3 regions of the Streptomyces sp. NPDC014861 genome follow, and region 3 is predicted to be linked to each of the others. Evidence: riboswitches for the same ligand, from Rfam matches in the RefSeq annotation. Region 3 holds a riboswitch; each other region holds the start of a gene.
The links. Region 3 has a riboswitch for thiamine pyrophosphate ahead of thiO (glycine oxidase ThiO). Riboswitches for the same ligand answer to the same signal wherever they lie in the genome.
Positions count from the first base shown of each region.

Region 1 (7,144 bases), on a different contig from region 3:
CCCGCTCGGCCCCAGCACGCAGACGATCTCGTGCTCGGCGACCTCCAGGTCCACCGCGTCGAGCACCGCCCGCGCCCCGAACCGCACCGTCGCACCCTCAAGGACCAGCATCAGAACTCCCCGGAGGTCCGCTCGGTCCGCAGCCGCTCCAGGAGCAGCAGCGAGACCGCGCACACCACCATCAGAATCGTCGACAGGGCCATCGCCTGCCCGTAGTTGAGCTCCCCCGGCCGGCCCAGCAGCCGCGCCACCGCCACCGGCAGCGTCGGATTGTCGGGCCGGGCAATGAAGACGGTCGCGCCGAACTCGCCGAGCGACACCGCGAACGCGAACCCCGCCGCGATCAGCAGCGCCCGCCGCACCAGCGGCAGGTCCACCTCGCGCCACGCCCGCCACGGCGACGCCCCCAGCACCGCCGCCGCCTCCCGCAGCCGCTGGTCCACCGCCCGCAGCACCGGCAGCATCGTCCGCACCACGAACGGCACACCCACCAGCGCCTGCGCCAGCGGCACCAGGATCCAGCTGGCCCGCAGATCGAACGGCGGCTCGTCGAGCGTGATCAGGAAACCGAAGCCCACCGTCACCGCCGACACACCCAGCGGCAGCATCAGCAGCGCGTCGAAACCCCTCACCAGCCGGCCCGCCCGCCTGGTCAGCGCCGCCGCCGCGAGCCCCCCGATCACCACCGCGATCGCGGTCGCCGCGACCGCGTACCGCAGCGAGTTCCCCACCGCCTCCAGCGGCGGCACCAGGAACGTCCCCGCCTCGTCCAGCGAACCCAGCGCCCGGTAGTAGCGCAGCCCGTACCCCTCCGGCGTGGCGAAGGACCGCTCCACCAGCACCCCGAGCGGCAGCACCACCAGCACCGCCACCGACACCAGCACCCCGCCGAGCAGCGCCCACTGGCCGAAGCCGCTCGGCCGCCGCGCGGTCAGCTCCGGGGACACCAGCCGCAGCGCCGTCTCCCGCCGCCGCACCGTCCGCGCGTGCACCGCGAGGATCGCGCCGACCGCCACGAACTGCACCAGCGTCAGCACGGCCGCCGTCCGCAGGTCGAGCAGCCGGGCCGTCTGCCGGTAGATCTCCGCCTCCAGCGTCGTGTACCCGTCCCCGCCGAGGATCTGCACGACACCGAACGAGGTGAAGGTGAAGAGGAAGACCATCAGGGCCGCCGCCGACACCGCCGGCACCAGCGCCGGCAGTGTCACCGCCCGCCACGCCGTCCACCGCGACGCGCCCAGCACCCGCGCCGCCTCCTCCTGCCGCGGATCGAGCTGCGCCCACAGTCCGCCGACCGTCCGGACGACGACCGCGTAGTTGAAGAAGACGTGCGCGAGGAGGATCGCCCACACCGTCGTGTCGAGCCGCAGCCCCCACAGCGCGTCGGTGAACCCGCCCCGCCCCACCAACGCCAGGAACGCCGTGCCGACCAGCACGGTCGGCAGCACGAACGGCACCGTGACGACCGCCCGCAGCGCGCTCTTCCCCGGGAAGTCGAAGCGGGCGAAGACATACGCCCCCGGCAGCGCCACCAGCAGCGTCAGACCGGTGGAGGCGGCCGCCTGCCACACGGTGAAGCCGAGCACGCCGAGGATGTCGGGCCGGCCCAGCGTCGTCCCGATCACGCCCAGGTCCCAGGCGCCGGACGGCCGCAGCCCGCGCTCGACGATCGACACGACGGGCCAGGCGAAGAAGACCGCGAAGAACGCGACCGGCAGGACCATCAGGCCCAGCCGCGCCGCGCTCCCCCCGCGGCCACGCCTCACTTGAGGAGCGACGACCACTGCTGGATCCACGCCTCACGCTTCTCGGCGATCTTCTCCGGCGCCATCGTCTGCGGCTTCTCCACGACCACGCCGTGCTTCGTGAACAGCTCGGGCAGCGCGGCGTCCTTCGCCACCGGGTTCACGAACATCTGGAGCGGCATGTCGTCCTGGAACTTCTTCGAGAGCAGGAAGTCGATGAGCGCCTTCCCGCCCTCGGGGTTCTTCGCCCCGTGCAGCAGCCCCGCGAACTCGATCTGCCGGAAGCAGGTGCCGGCGGACACCCCGGTCGGGGCCTCCTTCGGCTGCGGCTCCGCGTACAGCACCTCCACCGGCGGGCTGGAGGCGTAGGAGACGACCAGCGGGCGGTCGCCCTTGGCCTCCTTGCCGCCGGCCGAGCCGGAGAACTCCTGGTTGTAGGCCAGCTCCCAGCTGTCGACGGTCTTCACGCCGTTCGCCTTGAGCTTCTTCCAGTAGTCCTGCCAGCCCTCGTCGCCGTACTGCGCGACCGTGCCGAGGAGGAAGCCGAGCCCCGGGGAGGACCGCTCGGGGTTCTCCACCACCAGCAGATCCTTGTACTCCGGCTTCGCGAGGTCGTCGAAGGTCTGCGGCGGCGCCAGCTTCTTGTCCGCGAAGTACTTCTTGTCGTAGTTGACGCAGATGTCGCCGGTGTCGATCGGCGTGACCCGCTGCTCCTTGTCGAGCCGGAAGGCCTCCGGGACCCGGTCCAGGCCCTTCGCCTCGTAGGTCTCGAAGATGCCGTTGTCGAGGGCGCGGGAGAGCAGCGTGTTGTCGACGCCGAAGAAGACGTCGCCCTGCGGGGAGCCCTTGGTCAGGATCTCCTTGTTGACGGCCTCGCCCGCGTCGCCGGCCTTCAGCACCTTCACGGTGAATCCGGTCTGCTTCGTGAACTCCGCCAGCACCTCCTTGGAGGCGTTGAAGGAGTCGTGGCTCACGAGGGTCACGGACTTCGGCGCCGGCTCCCCCGTCTTGCCCGCGCCCTCGCGGACGTCCTCGGTGGAGCAGGCGGCGAGGCTCGTGACGCCGAGCGCCGCGACCAGCGCGACGGCGGCTGCCTTCTTGGTGTGCATCGGTTGTCCTCCTGGGTGGGACCAGGAAGAGACGCGGCCCTGCCCGCGGCCGGGGACCGGACGCGGGCAGGGCGCAACAGCTCGAGTTACGACCGAACTTCCTACCCAGAATGACCTGGGCAAGGTTCAGAGGGTCTGCGGTCTACGGTTACCGCACTCTCAGCGCTGTGGCGCTCCCCTGTCGGAATATGCAGGTGTGTTCGAGCACAGAGTACAAGGTCAGCGCTCGGAGGCCGCCAGCTGCCCGCAGGCACCGTCGATCTCCTGGCCCCGGGTGTCACGGACGGTCACCGGCACGCCGTGGCGGGCGATGGCGTCGACGAACGCCTTCTCGTCCTCGGGACGCGACGCGGTCCACTTCGACCCCGGCGTCGGGTTCAGCGGGATCAGGTTGACGTGCACCCGCTTGCCCTTGAGCAGCTTGCCCAGCAGGTCACCCCGCCAGGCCTGGTCGTTGATGTCCCGGATGAGGGCGTACTCGATGGAGATCCGGCGCCCGGACTTCTCGGCGTACTCCCACGCCGCGTCCAGCACCTCCCGCACCTTCCAGCGCGTGTTCACCGGCACCAGCGTGTCCCGCAGCTCGTCGTCCGGGGCGTGCAGCGACACCGCGAGCCGGCACTTGAAGCCCTCGTCGGCGAAGCGCAGCATCGCCGGCACCAGGCCCACCGTGGACACGGTGATCCCCCGCTGGGAGATCCCGAGCCCGTCGGGCTCGGGGTCGGTCAGGCGGCGGATGGCGCCGACGACCCGCTTGTAGTTGGCGAGCGGCTCGCCCATGCCCATGAACACGATGTTCGACAGCCGCGCCGGACCGCCCGGCACCTCGCCGTCGCGCAGCGCCCGCATGCCGTCCACGATCTGGTGCACGATCTCGGCGGTCGACAGGTTCCGGTCGAGCCCCGCCTGCCCGGTCGCGCAGAACGGGCAGTTCATGCCGCAGCCGGCCTGCGAGGAGATGCACATGGTCACCCGGTCCGGGTAGCGCATCAGCACCGACTCGACGAGCGTGCCGTCGTGCAGCCGCCACAGCGTCTTGCGGGTGGTGTCGTCGTCGCACGAGATGTGCCGCACCACCGACATCAGGTCCGGCAGCAGCTCCCCGGCCAGCTTCTCCCGCGAGGCGGCCGGGATGTCGGTCCACGCCGCCGGGTCGTGCGCGTACCGGGAGAAGTAGTGGGTCGACAGCTGCTTGGCGCGGAACGGCTTCTCGCCGATCGCGGCGACGGCCTCCTTCCGCTCCGCGGGCGAGAGGTCGGCGAGGTGCCGCGGCGGCTTCTTGGCTCCGCGCGGGGCGACGAAAGTGAGTTCTCCGGGGGCCGGACGAGCCACGGCGGCGTCTCTCCTCAAACAGGCACGAGGTCGGACGTCCCGCGACGGCGGGGAGCACGGCACGCTGGTGCCGGAGCGACCTCACTGGACCGTCCCCGCGGCGGCGAGGACGACGAAAGGGCCCGGGACACACGCCCCGAGCCCTTCCAGAGTACCCGTTGTCCGTCAACCCGCTCCGACGGAGATCACGACCGTCCTCCCGGCCACCGCCGGCGGACGGCGCGGCGCCCGCTCAGCCCGTGCCCACGAACAGCGCGAGCAGCAGCCACACCACCGGCGCCGTCGGCAGCAGCGAGTCCAGCCGGTCCATGATGCCGCCGTGACCGGGGAGCAGCGTCCCCATGTCCTTGATGCCCAGGTCCCGCTTGATCATCGACTCGCCGAGGTCGCCGAGCGTCGCGCTCGCCGCCACCGCCAGGCCGAGGACGAGCCCCTGCCACCAGGTGCCGCCGTCGATCAGGAACTGCATGCACAGCGCGCCGGCCGCCATCGCGAAGGCCACCGCGCCGAACAGGCCCTCACGGGTCTTGCCGGGGCTGATCCGCGGCGCCAGCTTGTGCTTGCCGAACCGCCAGCCGACCGCGTACGCGCCGGTGTCGCTGACCACCGTGAGCAGCAGGAAGGTCAGCACCCTCCACGGCCCGTCGTCGGCGGTCAGCAGCAGCGCCACGAAGGTCGCCAGGAACGGTACGTAGAACGCGGCGAAGACACCCGCCGTGACGTCCTTCAGATACCCCTCGGGGGGTTCCGTCATCCGCCAGACGAGCACCGCGAGCGCTGTCAGGGCCATCGCGACCCAGGCGCCCTCGGGGCCCCGCACGTACCCGGCGACGACCATGGCCGCGCCGCCGACCGCGAGCGGCACCAGCGGTGCCTTGATCGCCTTGCGCTCCTGGAGCCGCGAGGTCAGCTCCCACAGACCGACGACCACGGCCACCGCCACGACGCCGATGAACGCCGGCGGCCAGATGAACAGCGACACGATGATCACTGCCCCGAGACCGACGCCGACCCCTATGGCGGCCCCCAGGTCCCGGCCCGCGTTCTTCTTCTGCCGCGGCGCGGGGGCCGCGGGCGGCGGAGGAGGCGGGACGGGGCTGGGCATGGGCTCCTGCGGGTGCTCGTGCGGCGTCTCGTCACGGAACAGGGGGCCGCCCGGGTGAGCGTCCCCCCGACCGTGTCCGTCCTGGAATCCGCCGGCGGGTACGTCGGGCACGATGGGCATGGGGCGAGTCTGCGCCGCCCGGTGCCGATCGTGGGCGGGACCCGCCGGGGCAGGCCCCTGGTCGGGTCCGCCGAGGCCTGAACCGGCCGCCGGCGCCCCCCAGGATGAGTCGTTCATCAGACCTCGAGCAGCTCGGCTTCCTTGTGCTTCAGCAGCTCGTCCACCTGCGTCACGTACTTCGCGGTGGTGTCGTCGAGCTCCTTCTCCGCGCGGCGGCCCTCGTCCTCACCGACCTCGCCGTCCTTGACGAGCTTGTCGATGGTCTCCTTGGCCTTGCGGCGCACGGAGCGGATCGAGATCTTGGAGTCCTCGGCCTTGCCCTTGGCGACCTTGATGTACTCCCTGCGGCGCTGCTCGGTCAGCTCGGGGAACACCACACGGATGATGCTGCCGTCGTTGCTCGGGTTGACGCCGAGGTCCGAGTCGCGGATGGCCTGCTCGATGTTGCGCAGCGCGCTCTTGTCGAACGGGGTCACCACGGCCATGCGCGGCTCCGGCACCGAGAACGAGGCCAGCTGGTTGATGGGAGTGAGGGCGCCGTAGTAGTCGGCCACGATCTTGTTGAACATCGCCGGGTGCGCACGGCCGGTGCGGATCGCGGCGAAGTCCTCCTTGGCGACCACGACGGCCTTCTCCATCTTCTCCTCGGCCTCGAGGAGGGTCTCTTCGATCACCACATGCTCCTGCGTGTCGTCGCGTTGTGTCCTGCACGGTGTACGACCGGCAGGGCTGTCGTCCAGCCCCGTGAGGGGCGGTTCCCGGTGGGAGACGTGCTCAGGCCCGGGTGCCCTGGTCGCTCACGAGCGTGCCGATCTTCTCACCTGTCACGGCGCGCGCGATATTGCCCTCGGCGAGCAGTTCGAAGACGAGGATCGGGAGCTTGTTGTCGCGGCACAGCGTGATGGCCGTGGCGTCCGCGACCTTGAGGTCGCGGGTGATGACCTCGCTGTACTCCAGCGCGTCGAACCTGACCGCGGCGGGGTTGGTCCTCGGGTCGGAGTCGTAGACGCCGTCCACGCCGTTCTTGCCCATGAGGAGGGCCTCGGCGTCGATCTCCAGGGCGCGCTGGGCGGCGGTGGTGTCCGTGGAGAAGTACGGCATGCCCATGCCGGCGCCGAAGATGACCACGCGGCCCTTCTCCAGGTGGCGCACGGCGCGCAGCGGGATGTACGGCTCGGCGACCTGGCCCATGGTGATGGCCGTCTGCACGCGCGAGTCGATGCCCTCCTTCTCCAGGAAGTCCTGGAGGGCGAGGCAGTTCATCACGGTGCCGAGCATGCCCATGTAGTCGGAGCGGGCCCGGTCCATGCCGCGCTGCTGGAGCTCGGCGCCGCGGAAGAAGTTGCCGCCGCCGATCACGATCGCGATCTGAGCGCCGTCTCGGACGACGGCCGCGATCTCACGCGCGATGGCGTGCACGACGTCGGGGTCGACTCCGAGACCGGTACCGCCGGAGAAGGCCTCCCCGGACAGCTTCAGCATGTAGCGGCCGAGCTTCTTGCCGCTGTTGTCGTCGCCCTGTACGGCGCCCTGATTCATGGAGTTCTCCTCGTGCACATACGAAGGAGGCCATTGCCTTGGGTCCTCGTGGGTTTCCCGTACGGCAATGGCCTCCTCGTCACATCTGCGGTCGTCCCGCGCGGGGCGGGACGACTGTCTCAGACCCTACCCGGGTCCGGTGTCCGTCGCGTGGGCGAAGGACTCAGATGCCGACCTTGATGCGGCTGAAGCGC
Region 1 covers NZ_JBIBWV010000007.1:98,440-105,583, forward strand. The annotation lists gene ACF1BN_RS16785 (ABC transporter ATP-binding protein) at 1-111, opposite strand, end outside; gene ACF1BN_RS16790 (ABC transporter permease) at 111-1,724, opposite strand; gene ACF1BN_RS16795 (thiamine ABC transporter substrate binding subunit) at 1,763-2,854, opposite strand; TPP riboswitch at 2,935-3,044, opposite strand; gene rlmN (23S rRNA (adenine(2503)-C(2))-methyltransferase RlmN) at 3,074-4,186, opposite strand; gene ACF1BN_RS16805 (phosphatidate cytidylyltransferase) at 4,419-5,528, opposite strand; gene frr (ribosome recycling factor) at 5,528-6,085, opposite strand; gene pyrH (UMP kinase) at 6,186-6,950, opposite strand; gene tsf (translation elongation factor Ts) at 7,114-7,144, opposite strand, start outside.
Region 1: another riboswitch for thiamine pyrophosphate. It lies ahead of ACF1BN_RS16795 (thiamine ABC transporter substrate binding subunit); the one in region 3 lies ahead of thiO (glycine oxidase ThiO).

Region 2 (7,144 bases), on a different contig from region 3:
AACCGGCCGCCTGCCGGTCCCGACCCTGGACTGGACCTTCTCAATTCGGGCGAAACAACCGGTGAACCCGGAGCGAACCCGGATTCACCACCCCTGGTGCGTCACACAGGCGGACCCTCATTCCTATGATGGGCGCACGACACCGCGGACCTCCCCGACCAGGCCGGTCCGCGATGTGCAGGGCATCGCGACGGTGGTGGAGGGGTCGATGACTCAGGGGGCCGGGCAGGATCCCGTGGAACGCACGGCGACATTGCGTGACTTCCGCGTACCGCCGTACGCCCGCGTGCCCGTACAGGGCCACACGGCCGAGCGGCCTCCCACGCCCTCCGATCCCACGCTCCACCTGGGCACGCGCCCGGCCGCGTTCCCGGAACCGGTCGGCTTCGGAGCCCCGGCAGCGGCGCCCGTACCGACTCCGGCGCCCGTACCGACTCCCGCTGCCGTACCGACTCCGGCTGCCGAACCGGCTCCGGCTGTCGTACGGGCCCCGGCTGTCGGACAGGCCCCGGCGCAGCACCCGGAGCCCGTCGCGTACCCCGAGTCCACGTCGTACCCGGAGTCCACTCCGTACCCCGAACCGGCCCCGTACGCCGAGCACAGCGGACCCGCGCCTTCCGCCGCCCCCGCATCGGCCTCTGTACCCACGCCGGCCGCAGCGGCCGCGCACCCCGCGCCGCTCCCCCGCGTCACCCAGGTCCACTCCGGCGCCGGCTACCCCGCCGAGTTCCCGGACGGCTACACCCCCACCGAGCGCGACCTCCCGGTCATCCAGCGCGGCGACACCGTCCAGGTGCCCGTCGCCCCGGCCGCCGCCCCGGCGCCCGCGCCCACCGGCGACGGCCCCGGCCCGCTCTTCGTCGTTGGCGACGTCCACGGCTACCTCGACGAACTCGTCGAGGCCCTCCACGCCCAGGGCCTGATCGACGAGAACGGCGGCTGGGCCGCGGGCAACGCCCGGCTGTGGTTCCTCGGCGACTTCACCGACCGCGGGCCCGACGGCATCGGCGTCATCGACCTCGTCATGCGGCTCTCCGCCGAGGCCGCCGCCGCCGGCGGGTACTGCAAGGCCCTCATGGGCAACCACGAGCTGCTCCTCATCGGCGCCAAGCGCTTCGGCGACACCCCGGTCAACTCCGGGGCCGGCACCGCCACCTTCCAGGCGGCCTGGCTGCTCAACGGCGGGCAGAAGCACGACATGGACCGCCTCCAGGACGTCCACCTGCAGTGGATGTCCCGTCTCGACGCCGTCGTCCACGAGGACGACCACCTGCTGCTGCACTCGGACACCACCGCGTACCTCGACTACGGCCAGACCATCGAGGACGTCAACGAGACCGTTCACGAGATCATCCGGCGCAACGACGCCGACGAGGTCTGGGACCTCTTCCGGAAGTTCACCAAGCGCTTCGCCTTCCGCGACGAGGCCGGCCCGCAGGCCGTCCAGGAGCTGCTGGGCACCTACGGCGGATCCCGGATCGTGCACGGCCACAGCCCGATCCCGTACCTCCTCGGCCAGGTCGGCACGGAGGATGGCGAGGAGGACTCCCGCCCGGCCGTCGAGGGCCCGCACGTCTACGCCGACGGGCTCGCGATCGCGATGGACGGCGGCGTCACCATGGCCGGAAAGCTGCTGGTCGTCCAACTCCCCCTGGGGGACTGACTCTCACCCAGCGCATCCGGTACAGGCGATTTCCGGAAACCCCCTGTCAGCACGCCCGCTCACGGCCCTACCATCGGTCTCCCTAGGTAGGCAGGCTCTCCTCCGCTTCCGCCCGGACCGCCGTTCTCCACGGTCGGTCCCGGCCCACCGAGCATCGGGGGATGCACATGAACGTGGCTCCGCACCTGCTGACCGAGGACCGCGCCGATTACGAGCGCGTCCTCGACGAGGCACTGCGCACCGCGCCGGAACGGCCGGAACTCGCCGGAGCGGGAACGCGGCTGACGGCCGCCCAGCTCCGGGTGATGGCGCTGAACGCGACAGCACTCATCACCGCCGCGGCGGCGAGCGAGTACGAGCACTTCGTCAAGGTGCGCGAGCAGTGCCGCGCCGCGTCCAACCGGCCGCGGACCCCCGCCCCCGACGAGTCGCCGGGCGCCGTCGCGGTCCTCACCACGCTCGTGCCGGTCCTCGCGGGCAGCGCGTCCGTGATCTTTCTCCTGGTCGGCGCCGTGGTCCACCTGCTCGTCCCGGCCGCCGCCCTCGGCACCACCCTGCTCACCGCGGGCCTGGTCTTCGGCGCCCTCGCCGCCGCCGGCCTCCTCTGCGCGGGCGTCGGCCTCCTGCTCACGGCGCTCCGCAACAGCCCGGCCGAGAGCCACGTCCCCGACGACGAGCTCACCCGGGCCCGCGCCGACTGGCGCCACGCCCTGCTCGAACGCGGCGTCGTCCCCTTCCTCCAGGCCGCCCTCACCACCCCCGAGACCGGGCACACCCCCGAGCGCACCCCGACCCCGGCCCCGGCCCCCGGACCCGATCCCGCACCCCTCCCTGACCCGCCGCCCCCGACACCGACCCCGTGAAACGGAGCCTCTGACACGGAGCCCGTGACCTGGCCCCGTGAAACGCAGCCTCCGGAACGGAACCCGCGACGCGGACCCGTGACCCGGCCCCGTGAAATGGCCCTGTGAAACGGCCCCGCGAAATGGCCCCGTGACGCGGACCGGCCCGCGGTCCCCCCGTGGACCGCGGGCCGGGGATCAAGGTGACGCGGGCAACTGCTCGGCCAGGGACCCGAACCGCTGCTCGGCCGGAGGCGCGAGTCGCTCCCGCTACTCGGCCAGGGGAAGGTAGACGCGGTTGCCGGCGGCGGCGAACTCGGCGGACTTCTCCGCCATGCCGGCCTCGATCTCCTCCTGGGTGCCACCGTGCTCACGGCGGATGTCCTGCGAGATCTTCATCGAACAGAACTTCGGGCCGCACATCGAGCAGAAGTGCGCCGTCTTCGCGGGCTCCGCCGGAAGCGTCTCGTCGTGGAACTCCCGGGCGGTGTCCGGGTCGAGGGCCAGGTTGAACTGGTCCTCCCAGCGGAACTCGAACCGTGCGTCGGAGAGTGCGTCGTCCCACTCCTGGGCACCGGGGTGCCCCTTGGCGAGGTCGGCCGCGTGGGCCGCGATCTTGTACGTGATGACACCGGTCTTCACGTCGTCGCGGTTCGGCAGGCCCAGGTGCTCCTTCGGCGTGACGTAGCAGAGCATCGCCGTGCCCCACCAGGCGATCATCGCGGCGCCGATGCCGGAGGTGATGTGGTCGTACGCGGGCGCGACGTCCGTGGTCAGCGGGCCGAGCGTGTAGAACGGCGCCTCCTCGCAGATCTCCTGCTGGAGGTCGATGTTCTCCTTGATCTTGTGCATCGGGACGTGGCCCGGGCCCTCGATCATCGTCTGCACGTTGTGGCGCTTGGCGATCGTGTTGAGCTCGCCGAGCGTCTTCAGCTCCGCGAACTGCGCCGCGTCGTTGGCGTCCGCGATCGAGCCGGGGCGCAGGCCGTCACCGAGCGAGTAGGTGACGTCGTACGCCGCCAGGATCTCGCAGAGCTCCTCGAAGTTCGTGTAGAGGAAGTTCTCCTTGTGGTGCGCGAGGCACCAGGCGGCCATGATCGAGCCGCCGCGCGAGACGATGCCGGTCTTGCGGCGCGCGGTGAGCGGCACGTACGGCAGGAGCACGCCGGCGTGCACGGTCATGTAGTCCACGCCCTGCTCGGCCTGCTCGATGACCGTGTCCTTGTAGATCTCCCAGGTCAGGTCCTCGGCCCTGCCGTCGACCTTCTCCAGGGCCTGGTAGAGCGGCACGGTGCCGATCGGCACGGGGGAGTTGCGCAGCACCCACTCGCGGGTGGTGTGGATGTTGCGGCCGGTGGACAGGTCCATGACCGTGTCGGCGCCCCAGCGGGTCGCCCAGGTCATCTTCTCCACCTCCTCCTCGATGGAGGAGGTGACCGCGGAGTTGCCGATGTTGGCGTTGACCTTCACCAGGAACCGCTTGCCGATGATCATCGGCTCGATCTCCGGGTGGTTGACGTTGGCCGGCAGCACCGCGCGGCCCGCCGCGATCTCCTCGCGGACGACCTCGGGGGAGACGTTCTCCCGGATCGCCACGTACTCCATCTCCGGGGTGATCTCGCCCCGGCGGGCGTACGCGAGCTGGGTCACGGCCTGCCCGGCGCGGCCCCGGCGGGGCAGCCGCGGACGGCCGGGGAAGACCGCGTCGAGGTTCTTGAGCCCACCGCCGCGCGGCGAGGTGTGCTTGATGCCGTCGTCCTCGGGGCGGACCGGGCGGCCCGCGTACTCCTCGGTGTCGCCGCGCGCGATGATCCAGTTCTCGCGGAGCGGGAGGAGGCCCCGGCGCACGTCGGTGTCGACGCCGGGGTCGGTGTACGGACCGGACGTGTCGTACAGCGTCACGTCCTTGCCGTTGGTGAGGTGGACCTGGCGGACCGGTACCCGGATGTCGGGGCGGGAGCCCTCGACGTACCCCTTGTGCCAGCCCGGCGTGCGCTCGCCGTCGGCGTCGTTCTGGTCGGAGGCAGGCGTGCGTGCATCCTGAATGGTCATGAGACCGAATCTCCCTACGCCGGCATTACCCGGTAACAGGTTCGGCGGTCGGCGCAGCCTCCTCCCGTACGTGTCCGCGTACGGTGATCAGCGCCCTCTCAGCCCGGTGCTCCGAGCTCCCGCGTGTGCAAAGGTGCCACCACGCTAGCGCCCTCCCGGGCGTGCTGAACAGTGGGCCCCCTCCGTTCTTGCGATGATCGGTCGGTGACTTCCTCGCAGCAGACCCCCGATCCGCACGGCCACGACCACGGAAACGGGCACGGGAACGGGCCCGGCCCAGGCGGTGGTCCCAGCGGTCAGGGCGGTGGTGCGGGCCCAGGTGCCGGCGGCGGTCCAGGCGGGCCCGGCCACGGAGGCCATGGCGGGCATGGCGGCCATGGCGGGCACGGGCACAGCCACAGTCACGGGCCCGCGGCGCCCGTCTCCCGTCATCTGCGCAGGGTCATCGCCGCCGTTCTCATCCCCTTCGCCACCGCCGTGGTCGTCGGTCTCGCGGTGCTCTGGCCCGGCGGCACGCCGGCGCACGAGCGGACCGGCGTCGGCTTCGACCGGCAGACCGAACAGGGGAAGGTCGTCGCGGTCGAGCGGGTGGACTGCAAGGACGTGAACGCGGCGCAGGTGCCGCCCACCGGCGACACGACCACCCCGCAGGGCCGCGAGGCGGTCAACGGGCAGCAGGGGCAGTGCGAGAAGGCGACGATCGAGATCACCAGCGGTCCCGACAAGGGGCGCCGGTTCACCGAGATCGTGCAGCCGGACGCCCCGCGCCAACTCGACGAGGGACAGGGCGTGGTGGTCGCCTACGCCCCCGACGCCCCGCGGGACCTGCAGTACTCGGTGACGGACGTGAACCGCAAGGTGCCGATGGCGGTCCTCGCCGGCATCTTCGCGCTCGCGGTCGTGCTCGTCGGCCGGATGCGGGGCGTGATGGCCCTGATCGCGCTCGCGGTGAGCTTCCTGGTGCTCACGCTCTTCATCCTCCCCGCGATCCTGGAGGGGTCGAACCCGCTGGTCGTGGCGGTGGTCGGATCGAGCGCGATCATGCTGATCGCGCTCTACATGTGCCACGGCCTGTCGGCCCGCACCTCGGTCGCCGTCCTCGGCACCCTGATCTCGCTGCTGTTGATCGGACTGCTCGGGTCCTTCTTCATCGGCTGGGCCTCGCTCAGCGGCAACACCGACGACTACACCGGGCTCATCCACGGTCTCTACCCGGAGATCGACATGTCCGGCCTCCTGCTGGCCGGTGTGATCATCGGTTCGCTCGGTGTCCTGGACGACGTGACCGTCACCCAGACCTCGGCGGTCTGGGAACTTCACCAGGCCGACCCGCGGATGGGTCCGCGCGCGCTCTACCGGGCCGGCATCCGGATCGGCCGCGACCACATCGCCTCGGTGGTCAACACGCTGGTCCTGGCCTACGCCGGTGCCGCGCTCCCGCTGCTCCTGCTCTTCACCATCGCGCAGAGCAGCATGGGGACGGTGGCCAACAGCGAGCTGGTGGCGGAGGAGATCGTCCGGACCCTGGTCGGGTCGATCGGTCTGGTCGCCTCGGTGCCGGTCACGACGGCGCTCGCGGCTCTGGTGGTGTCGGCCGACCGTCCGGCGGAGGAGGCAGGAGCCCGGACTCCGGGCCGCGGCGGACGGCGACGCCGCGCCAAGTGACGCGCGCACGACGCCCGTACGGGACCCTTCCGCCTCGACGGCAGCCCTACGGATCGGGGCACACCCGGCCCCACGGATCGGGAGGCGCACCCGGCCTCACGTATCGAGGCGCGCACCCGGCCCCACGGATCGGGGCACGCACCCGGCCCCACGGATCGGGGTACGCCGGTGTTCAGACACCCGGATCGGACACCGCTGTCGGAGGTACGGATCGCGCCTCCGCTGCCGGGGATACGGATAGCGGCCCCGCTGTTTGGGGTATGGATCGGGACGCCGGTGCCGGCAGCGTGCAACGGAACGCCGGTGTCGGGGGTATGGATCGCGGCGCCGGTGTCGGCAGCGCGGAGCGGGACGCCGCTGCGAGCCGTACGGAACGGGACTCTGCTGTGAGCGGTACGGAGCGAGGCGCCGGTGTCGGCCGTACGGAACGGGCGCCGGCGTCAGGCGTACGGAGGGCGTCGGTCAGGCCGGGCCCGCGCTCTCCTCGGCGAGGATCCGGCCGAGCGCGGCCTCCAGGCTGTCCTCGAAGTCGCCGAGCGTCTGCTCCTGGCCGAGCGGGACGAGCTTGTCCGTGCGGTCGAGGAAGGCGACGAGCGGCGGGGCGCTGGCCCGGAACAGCGCGCGGTCGCCGCCCACCTGGAGCCGGATGGAGACGTCCGACAGCCCCTCGGGCTCGGTCGGGGCGATGTGGACGTCGCCGTCACCGCTCGGGCGGTTGATCCCGTCGAGCAGCAGCTCCCGGCCGAACGCCCACGTGACGGGCGCGTCCCCGGGAAGGTGGAAGGTCATCCGCACCGCGTAGGGATCCCGGGTCTCGTATCGCAGTTCGACCGGGATCTTGAAGGAGAGCTCCTCCGAGACGAGGAAGCTCATCAGGACCTCGGCCTGAACCGACTCTCGCATCATGTACCCCGCAGTAGAT
Region 2 covers NZ_JBIBWV010000018.1:60,298-67,441, forward strand. The annotation lists gene ACF1BN_RS27940 (metallophosphoesterase) at 209-1,663, shown strand; gene ACF1BN_RS27945 (hypothetical protein) at 1,825-2,526, shown strand; gene thiC (phosphomethylpyrimidine synthase ThiC) at 2,776-4,557, opposite strand; TPP riboswitch at 4,552-4,690, opposite strand; gene ACF1BN_RS27955 (YibE/F family protein) at 4,729-6,222, shown strand; gene ACF1BN_RS27960 (SsgA family sporulation/cell division regulator) at 6,685-7,125, opposite strand.
Region 2: another riboswitch for thiamine pyrophosphate. It lies ahead of thiC (phosphomethylpyrimidine synthase ThiC); the one in region 3 lies ahead of thiO (glycine oxidase ThiO).

Region 3 (7,144 bases):
GGCCTCCTGGCCGATGTGGCCGACGCCGATGTTGGCGTGCCGGTCCTTGCGCGCGCCGGAGACGTCCTGGGAGTCGTTGGCGTGGATCAGCCGCAGCCGGCCCTCGCCGACCGTGGCCACCAGCTCGTCCAGGGTCCGTACCGCCCCGCCCGGCTCCGCCAGGTCGTGGCCGGCCGCGAAGATGTGACAGGTGTCGAGGCAGATCCCCAGCCTGGGGTGGTGGTCGAGCGCGTCGAAGTACGGGCCGAAGTCCTCCGCCCGGGAGCAGAGCGAGAAGCCCTGGCCGGCCGTGGACTCCAGGAGGAGGTACGGGTCGTCCTCGTGGGTCAGCTCGTCGAGGAGCGGCAGCATCCGCTCCCGTACCTGCGCCAGCGCCTCCTCGCGGGGGCGCCCGCCGGTCGCCGAGCCGGTGTGGACGACGACGCCCTTCGCGCCGATCTCCCGGCCGCGGCGCAGCGAGTGGCGCAGCGACTCGACCGACTTCTCGACCGTGGCCTCGGTGTGGGAGCCGAAGTTGATCAGGTACGGGGCGTGCACCCAGGCCGAGAGCGACTCCGCGGCGCACTCCTCCCGGAAGCGTTCGTCCTGGGCGGGGTTGCCGGTCGGGGTGGCCCAGCCGCGCGGGTTGGCGACGAAGACCTGGACGGTCTCGGCGCCCAGCTCCCGGGCGTAGCCGAGGCCGGTGGTGGCGAGTCCGCCGGCCACGGGGACGTGGCCGCCGACGGGGTTGCGCATGGGTGTCTCAGATTCCCTTGATGGTGATGGCGACGGTGGACCCCTCCGGGGCGGCCTCGCCGCCCTCGACGGACTGGCCCGTGACCTCGTCCCCGAGGAAGGGGAAGTCCTTCTCCACCTTCACCTCGAAACCGGCGGCCTCCAGCTCCTCGCGGGCCTCGTCGGTCGACATGCCGACGACGTCCGGCACCTCGACCTGGCGCGGGCCCTTGGAGACGGTCAGCGTGATCGCGTCGCCCTTCGCGGCCCGGCTGCCCTCGGCGAGGGACTGGGCGGCGACCGCGCCGGCGTCCTCGGGGGAGTGGATCCGCTCCGGTGCGACGGAGACGTCGAGACCGGCCTCCCGGAGGGTGGCGGTGGCGTCGTCCACGGTCTCGCCGGTCACGTCCGGCACGTCGACCGGGGCGCCCTTGCTGACCAGCAGCGCGACGGCCGAGTCCGGGGCGCGCTCGGTGCCCGGCTCCGGGTCGGAGCCGATCACCGCGCCCTGGGCGACGGTGGTGCTGAACTCGGTGGTGACCACGCCGGGGGCGAGGCCCTGCTCCGCGAGGATCCGCTTGGCCTCGTCGAGCGGCTTGTTCTTCAGATTCGGCACCTTCACGATCTCCGGCCCCCGGGAGAGGGTCAGGGTGACGGTGGCGTGGCTGCGGACCCGCTCACCGGGCGCCGGGTCGACGCCCATCACGGTGCCGCGCTCGTACACGTCGCTGAAGGCGCGCCGCGTCGTGCCCAGCTCCAGGCCGGCGTCGGCGAGCCGTCCCGCGGCCACCTGCTCGGTCTGGCCGAGGACAGCGGGGACGCGGGTGAACTGGCCGGCGTTGATGTACCAGACGCCGGCGCCGAGGCCCAGCGCGAGCAGGACGCCGGCGACGATCAGGAGCGGGCCGCGCGGCGGCCTCGGGCGGGTGCGCGGGCGACGGGCCGGCGGCGGGAGCTCGGGGGTCGTGAGGCGGCTGGTGTGCTGCACCGCGTGCGGGTCGCCGGCCTCCGGCGCGGGCACCGGGCGGGCGATGACGCCGGTGCGGTCCTCCCCAGTGTCCCGCCGGCTGGCCCGCGCCCGCGGCGGCACCGCGTCCAGCTGGGCGTCGGTGAGCGCCGCGCGCGCCTCCCGGGCCAGGGCGAGCAGGGCCACGGCGTCGTGCGGGCGGACCTCGGGGTTGCGGGCGGTGGCGGCGGCGACCAGCTCGTCCAGTTCGAGCGGCAGCCCGGGGACGGCGGCGGACGGGGCCGGCACGTCGGTGTGGAGGTGCTGGTAGAGGACCTGGGCCGGGGTGTCGCCCCCGTGCGGCTTGCCGCCCGTCAGCATCTCGTACAGGACGACGCCGCAGGCGTACACGTCGGCGCGGGTGTCGGCGGTGCCGTGCTCGATCTGCTCGGGGGCGAGGTAGGAGACGGTGCCGAGGACCGCGCCGGTGGTGGCGGTCGCCGAGCCGACCGAGCGGACCAGCCCGAAGTCGGCGACCTTGACCCGGCCGTCGTCCCCTATCAGCACGTTCTCCGGCTTCATGTCCCGGTGGACGAAGCCGGCCCGGTGCGCCGCGCCGAGCGCGGCGAGGACCGGCTCCAGGATGTCCAGGGCGGCGCGGGGCTGGAGGGCGCCGCGCTCGCGGAGCACGTCGCGCAGGGTGCAGCCGGAGACGTACTCCATCGCCAGGTAGACGTACGCGCCCTCGGCGCCCTGGTCGAAGACGGCGACCACGTTCGGGTGCGCGAGGCGGGCGACGGACTTCGCCTCGCGGATGAACCGCTCGACGAAGACCGCGTCGGCCGCCAGGGCGGGGTGCATCACCTTGAGCGCGAGGACGCGGTCGAGGCGGGTGTCGACGGCCCGGTAGACCGTGGCCATCCCGCCGACGGCGATGCGCGCGTCGACGCGGTAGCGGCCGTCGAGCAGCCGCCCGACGAGGGGGTCCTGAAGGGTCGTGTCCACGGCGTCGAGTCTACGAGCCGGTACGGACGCCCCGCCCCGCGTGCCCCGACCGCAGCACGCTTGTGACGTACCCCGCTCCGCTCCGGGGTCAGAACGCGGGGCGTTCCGGGTCCAGCCGGGCGCGGCCCTCCACGGGGGAGGACGCCTCCGCGAAGTGGCGGCGGGGGATGCGGCCCGCGCGGTGCGCGAGGCGGCCCGCCTCCACCGCGTGCCGCATCGCCGAGGCCATCAGGACCGGCTCCTGCGCACGGGTGACCGCCGAGGCGAGCATCACCGCGGCGCAGCCCAGCTCCATCGCGAGCGCCGCGTCCGACGCGGTGCCCGCGCCGGCGTCCAGGATGACCGGCACGCCCGCGCGCTCGGTGATCAGCTCGAAGTTGTGCGGGTTGCGGATGCCGAGGCCGGAGCCGATGGGGGAGCCGAGCGGCATGATCGCCGCGCAGCCCACGTCCTCCAGCTTCCGGGCCAGGATCGGGTCGTCGTTGGTGTACGGCAGGACGGTGAAGCCGTCGTCCACCAGGGTCTCGGCGGCGTCGAGGAGCTCCACGCCGTCGGGCAGGAGGGTCCGCTCGTCCGCGACGACCTCCAGCTTGATCCAGTCGGTGCCCAGCGCCTCCCGGGCCAGCCGGGCGGTCAGCACGGCCTCGCCCGCCGTGTAGCAGCCCGCCGTGTTCGGCAGGACGCGGATGCCGAGCCGGTCCAGGACGGAGAGGACCGAGCCCTGCACGGTCGGGTCGAGGCGGCGCATGGCGACCGTGGTCAGCTCGGTGCCGCCGGCGACCAGCGAGCGCTCCAGGACGTCCAGGCTGGGGGCGCCGCCGGTGCCCATGATGAGGCGGGAGGAGAACTCCGTACCGCCGAGGACGAACACGTCGTCGGACATCGCGCTCAGCCTCCCTGCACCGCGGTCAGGACCTCGACCCGGTCGCCGTCGGCGAGCAGCGTCGTCGCCCACTCGCCGCGCGGCACCACCGCCTCGTTGACGGCGGCGGCGACCCCGGCGGGGGCGGTGGTGAGGCCGGCGACCAGGGAGGCCAGGGAGACGGGGGCGGCGAGGGCGCGCGGCTCGCCGTTCACGGACACGGACACGTTCATGCGGGCTGCTCCTGACGTACGGGCAGAGCGGTGGGGAAACGGTGGGGGGAGAAGGGGCGCGCCTCTTCGGGGAGGACGCCCGTGGTGAGCGCCTCCGCCATGACGTCGCCGGTGACGGGGGTGAGGAGGATCCCGTTGCGGTAGTGGCCGGTGGCCAGGTGGAGACCCGGCAGGGCGCTCGGCCCGAGCACCGGCGCGTTGTCGGGGGAGCAGGGGCGCAGTCCGGCCACGGTCTCCGTGAGCGGCAGCTCGGTGAGGCCGGGGACCAGCTCGTGGGCGTCGCGCAGCAGCTCGTACACCCCGCCGGCGGTCACCGTGGTGTCCCAGCCCAGCTCCTCGCTGGTGGCGCCGACGACCAGCTCGCCGTTCTCGCGCGGCACCAGGTAGACGTGGCTGCCGCGCACCACGGCCCGGACGGTGCGGGAGAGGAAGGGGGCGTACGGGGCGGGGATCCGCAGCCGCAGGACCTGGCCCTTCACCGGGCGGACCGGCGGCAGCACCGCCTCGGGCACGCCCGCGAGCCGGCCGCTGAGGCTGCCCGCGGCGAGCACGGTCAGGCCCGCGGCGAGCTCGGTGCCGTCGCCGAGGACGACCCCGCGCGCCCGTTCGCGGGCCACGACGAGCCGCTCCGCGAGCGCCCGGTGGAAGACCACCCCGGCCCGCTCGCAGGCCGTGAGCAGCGCGGCGGCCAGCCGGCGCGGGTCCACCTGGTGGTCGCCGTCCACCCGGAGCCCGCCGCGCACCCCGGGCGCCAGCATGGGTTCGAGCCGGCGGCACTCGCGGCCGCTCAGCCACTCGGAGGCGAGCCCGCAGCGGGTCTGGAGGGCGTGGAGTTCGCGCAGGTGGGCCCGGTCGTCGGTGTCGAGCGCGACCGCGAGGGTGCCGCAGGCGCGGTAGCCGACGTCGAGGCCGGAGGCCTCCTCCAGCTCGGCGACGAACGCGGGGTAGCGCGCCGCCGAGGCGAGGTTGAGCCCGAGGAGGGTCTCCTCGCCGTAGTGCAGTTCGGTGACGGCGGCGAGCATCCCGGCCGCGACCCGCGCGGCCCCGCCGCCCGGGTCGGGGTCGATGACCGCGACGCTCAGCCCGCGCAGGGCCGCCCGCCAGGCCGTGACCAGGCCGATGACGCCGCCTCCGACGACGAGCACGTCGGTGGTCGGCCCGGTCGGGCGTGAGGTCGGCTCGTTCTGGTGTGCTTCGGAAGAACGCATGGGCGTTCCCGCCCCTCCCTTCGCCGGCATGACCCGGATCAGGTTCGTACGGTCGGAGGCCGGCCAGCCCCCCTCTCAGCCCGGTGCGTCCGGGCTCCCGCGAGTGGTTGTGCCCGCCACCCTAGCCCCCGCGGCCGGGGTGCCACAGGGCACCTCCCTTCCTGACGGATCGTCAGCTGCGTAAGGTGGACGGGTGAGCGAGCAGAAGCAGACCCAGCGGCACGTCGTGATCGTCGGCGCGGGCATGGCGGGCGTGCAGACCGCCGTCGCCCTGCGCGAGCAGGGCTTCGAGGGCCCCGTCACCCTCATCGGCGCCGAACCCCACCAGCCCTACGACCGGCCCCCGCTCTCCAAGGCCGTCCTCCTCGGCAAGGCCGAGCACTCCGCCTTCGACGTCGACTTCGAGTCCCTCGGCGTCGACCTCCGGCTCGGCCTCGACGTCACCGGGGTGCGCCCCGCCGAGCGCGAGCTCGTCACCGAGGCGGGACGCTTCCCGTACGACACCCTCGTCCTCGCCACCGGCGCCCACCCGCTCACGCTGCCCGGCACCGAGGGCGTCCCCGGCGTCCACCTGCTGCGCACCCTCGACGACGCCGTCCGCCTCGGCCCCGTCCTCGCGGGCGGCGGCCCCGTCGTCGTGGTCGGCGCCGGCTGGATCGGCGCCGAGTTCGCCACCGCCGCGCGCGAGGCCGGCTGCGCCGTCACCGTCGTCGAGGCCGCCGCCCTGCCGCTCGCCGGCGCCCTGCCCGCCGAGGTCACCACCGCCATGGCCGGCTGGTACGCCGAGAGCGGCGCCGAACTCCTCACCCACGCGCGCGTGGCCACCGTCCGGCCGGGCGCCGTCGTCCTCGCCGACGGCCGCGAGCTGCCCGCCGACTCCGTCGTCGTCGGCATCGGCGCCCGCCCCGCCACCGACTGGCTCGCGGGCTCCGGCATCGCCCTCGACCCCGGCGGCGCCGTCACGGCCGACGACCGCCTCCGTACCTCGCTGCCCGAGGTGTACGCGGTCGGCGACTGCGCCTCCTTCCCCTCCGCCCGCTACGGCGAACGGCTCCTCGTCCACCACTGGGACAACGCCCTCCAGGGCCCCCGCACGGTCGCCGCCTGCATCACCGGCTCCGAGGGCGCGGAGCCGCAGCCGTACGACCCCGTCCCGTACTTCTGGTCCGAGCAGTTCGGCCGCTTCGTCCAGTACGCCGGCCACCACGCCGGCGCCGACACCCTGGTGCGGCGCGGCGACTCCTCCGGCGGCTCCTGGTCGGTGCTCTGGCTGCGCGACGGGGTGCTGGTCGCGCTGCTCGCCGTCGGCCGCCCCCGCGACCTCGCCCAGGGGCGCAGACTCATCGAGGCCGGCGCCGCCGTCGACCCCGAGCGCGCCGCCGACCCCGCCGTCCCGCTCAAGTCGGCGGTCCTCCGGAGTGGCTCCTGACCCCCGGACGGAGGCGACGGGGGTGGCCCGACTACCGGCTGTCGGTCCCGGATGGCAGGCTTGTCCCGTGACCGAGATTGACGCAAACATCGATGCTCTCGTCCCCGCCTGGCTCTACCTCCCCGACATCGCGGAGATGCTCGACGTCGAGGTGACGCGGGTGCGGCAGCTGGTGAAGGAGGGCCAGCTGATCGCCGTGCGCCGCGGAGAGAACAACGCGCTCCAGGTGCCCGCCGCCTTCATCCAGGGCGACAAGGTCGTCAAGGGCCTCGCCGGCACCCTGACGCTCCTCAGGGACGACGGCTTCTCCGACGAGGAGATGCTGGAGTGGCTCTTCACCCCGGACCCGACCCTGCCCGGCACCCCCGCGCAGGCCCTCGGCGAGAATCGCGGTACGGAGGTGAAGCGCCGCGCCCAGGCGCTCGCCGTCTGACACACCGGACCAGCACCGCCGGTGCCGCGGCCCCGCGCCGCGGCACCGGCACCACCCGACGGGGGGAACCACCATGCCCACACCTCGTGAGCGGCTCGCCGACGCCCGGCTCTACCTGTGCACCGACGCCCGGAAGCGCCAGGGCGACCTGCCCGCCTTCCTGGACGCCGTGCTCTCCTCCGGCGTCGACATCGTGCAGCTCCGCGACAAGGGCATGGAGGCGGGCGAGGAGCTGGAGCACCTGGCCGTCTTCGCCGAGGCCGCCCGCCGGCACGGCAAGCTCCTCGCCGTGAACGACCGGGCCGACGTCGCCC
Region 3 covers NZ_JBIBWV010000004.1:327,480-334,623, reverse strand. The annotation lists gene ACF1BN_RS11010 (deoxyribonuclease IV) at 1-735, opposite strand, end outside; gene pknB (Stk1 family PASTA domain-containing Ser/Thr kinase) at 743-2,665, opposite strand; gene ACF1BN_RS11000 (thiazole synthase) at 2,754-3,548, opposite strand; gene thiS (sulfur carrier protein ThiS) at 3,554-3,760, opposite strand; gene thiO (glycine oxidase ThiO) at 3,757-4,968, opposite strand; TPP riboswitch at 4,966-5,079, opposite strand; gene ACF1BN_RS10985 (NAD(P)/FAD-dependent oxidoreductase) at 5,162-6,397, shown strand; gene ACF1BN_RS10980 (Rv2175c family DNA-binding protein) at 6,465-6,830, shown strand; gene thiE (thiamine phosphate synthase) at 6,904-7,144, shown strand, end outside.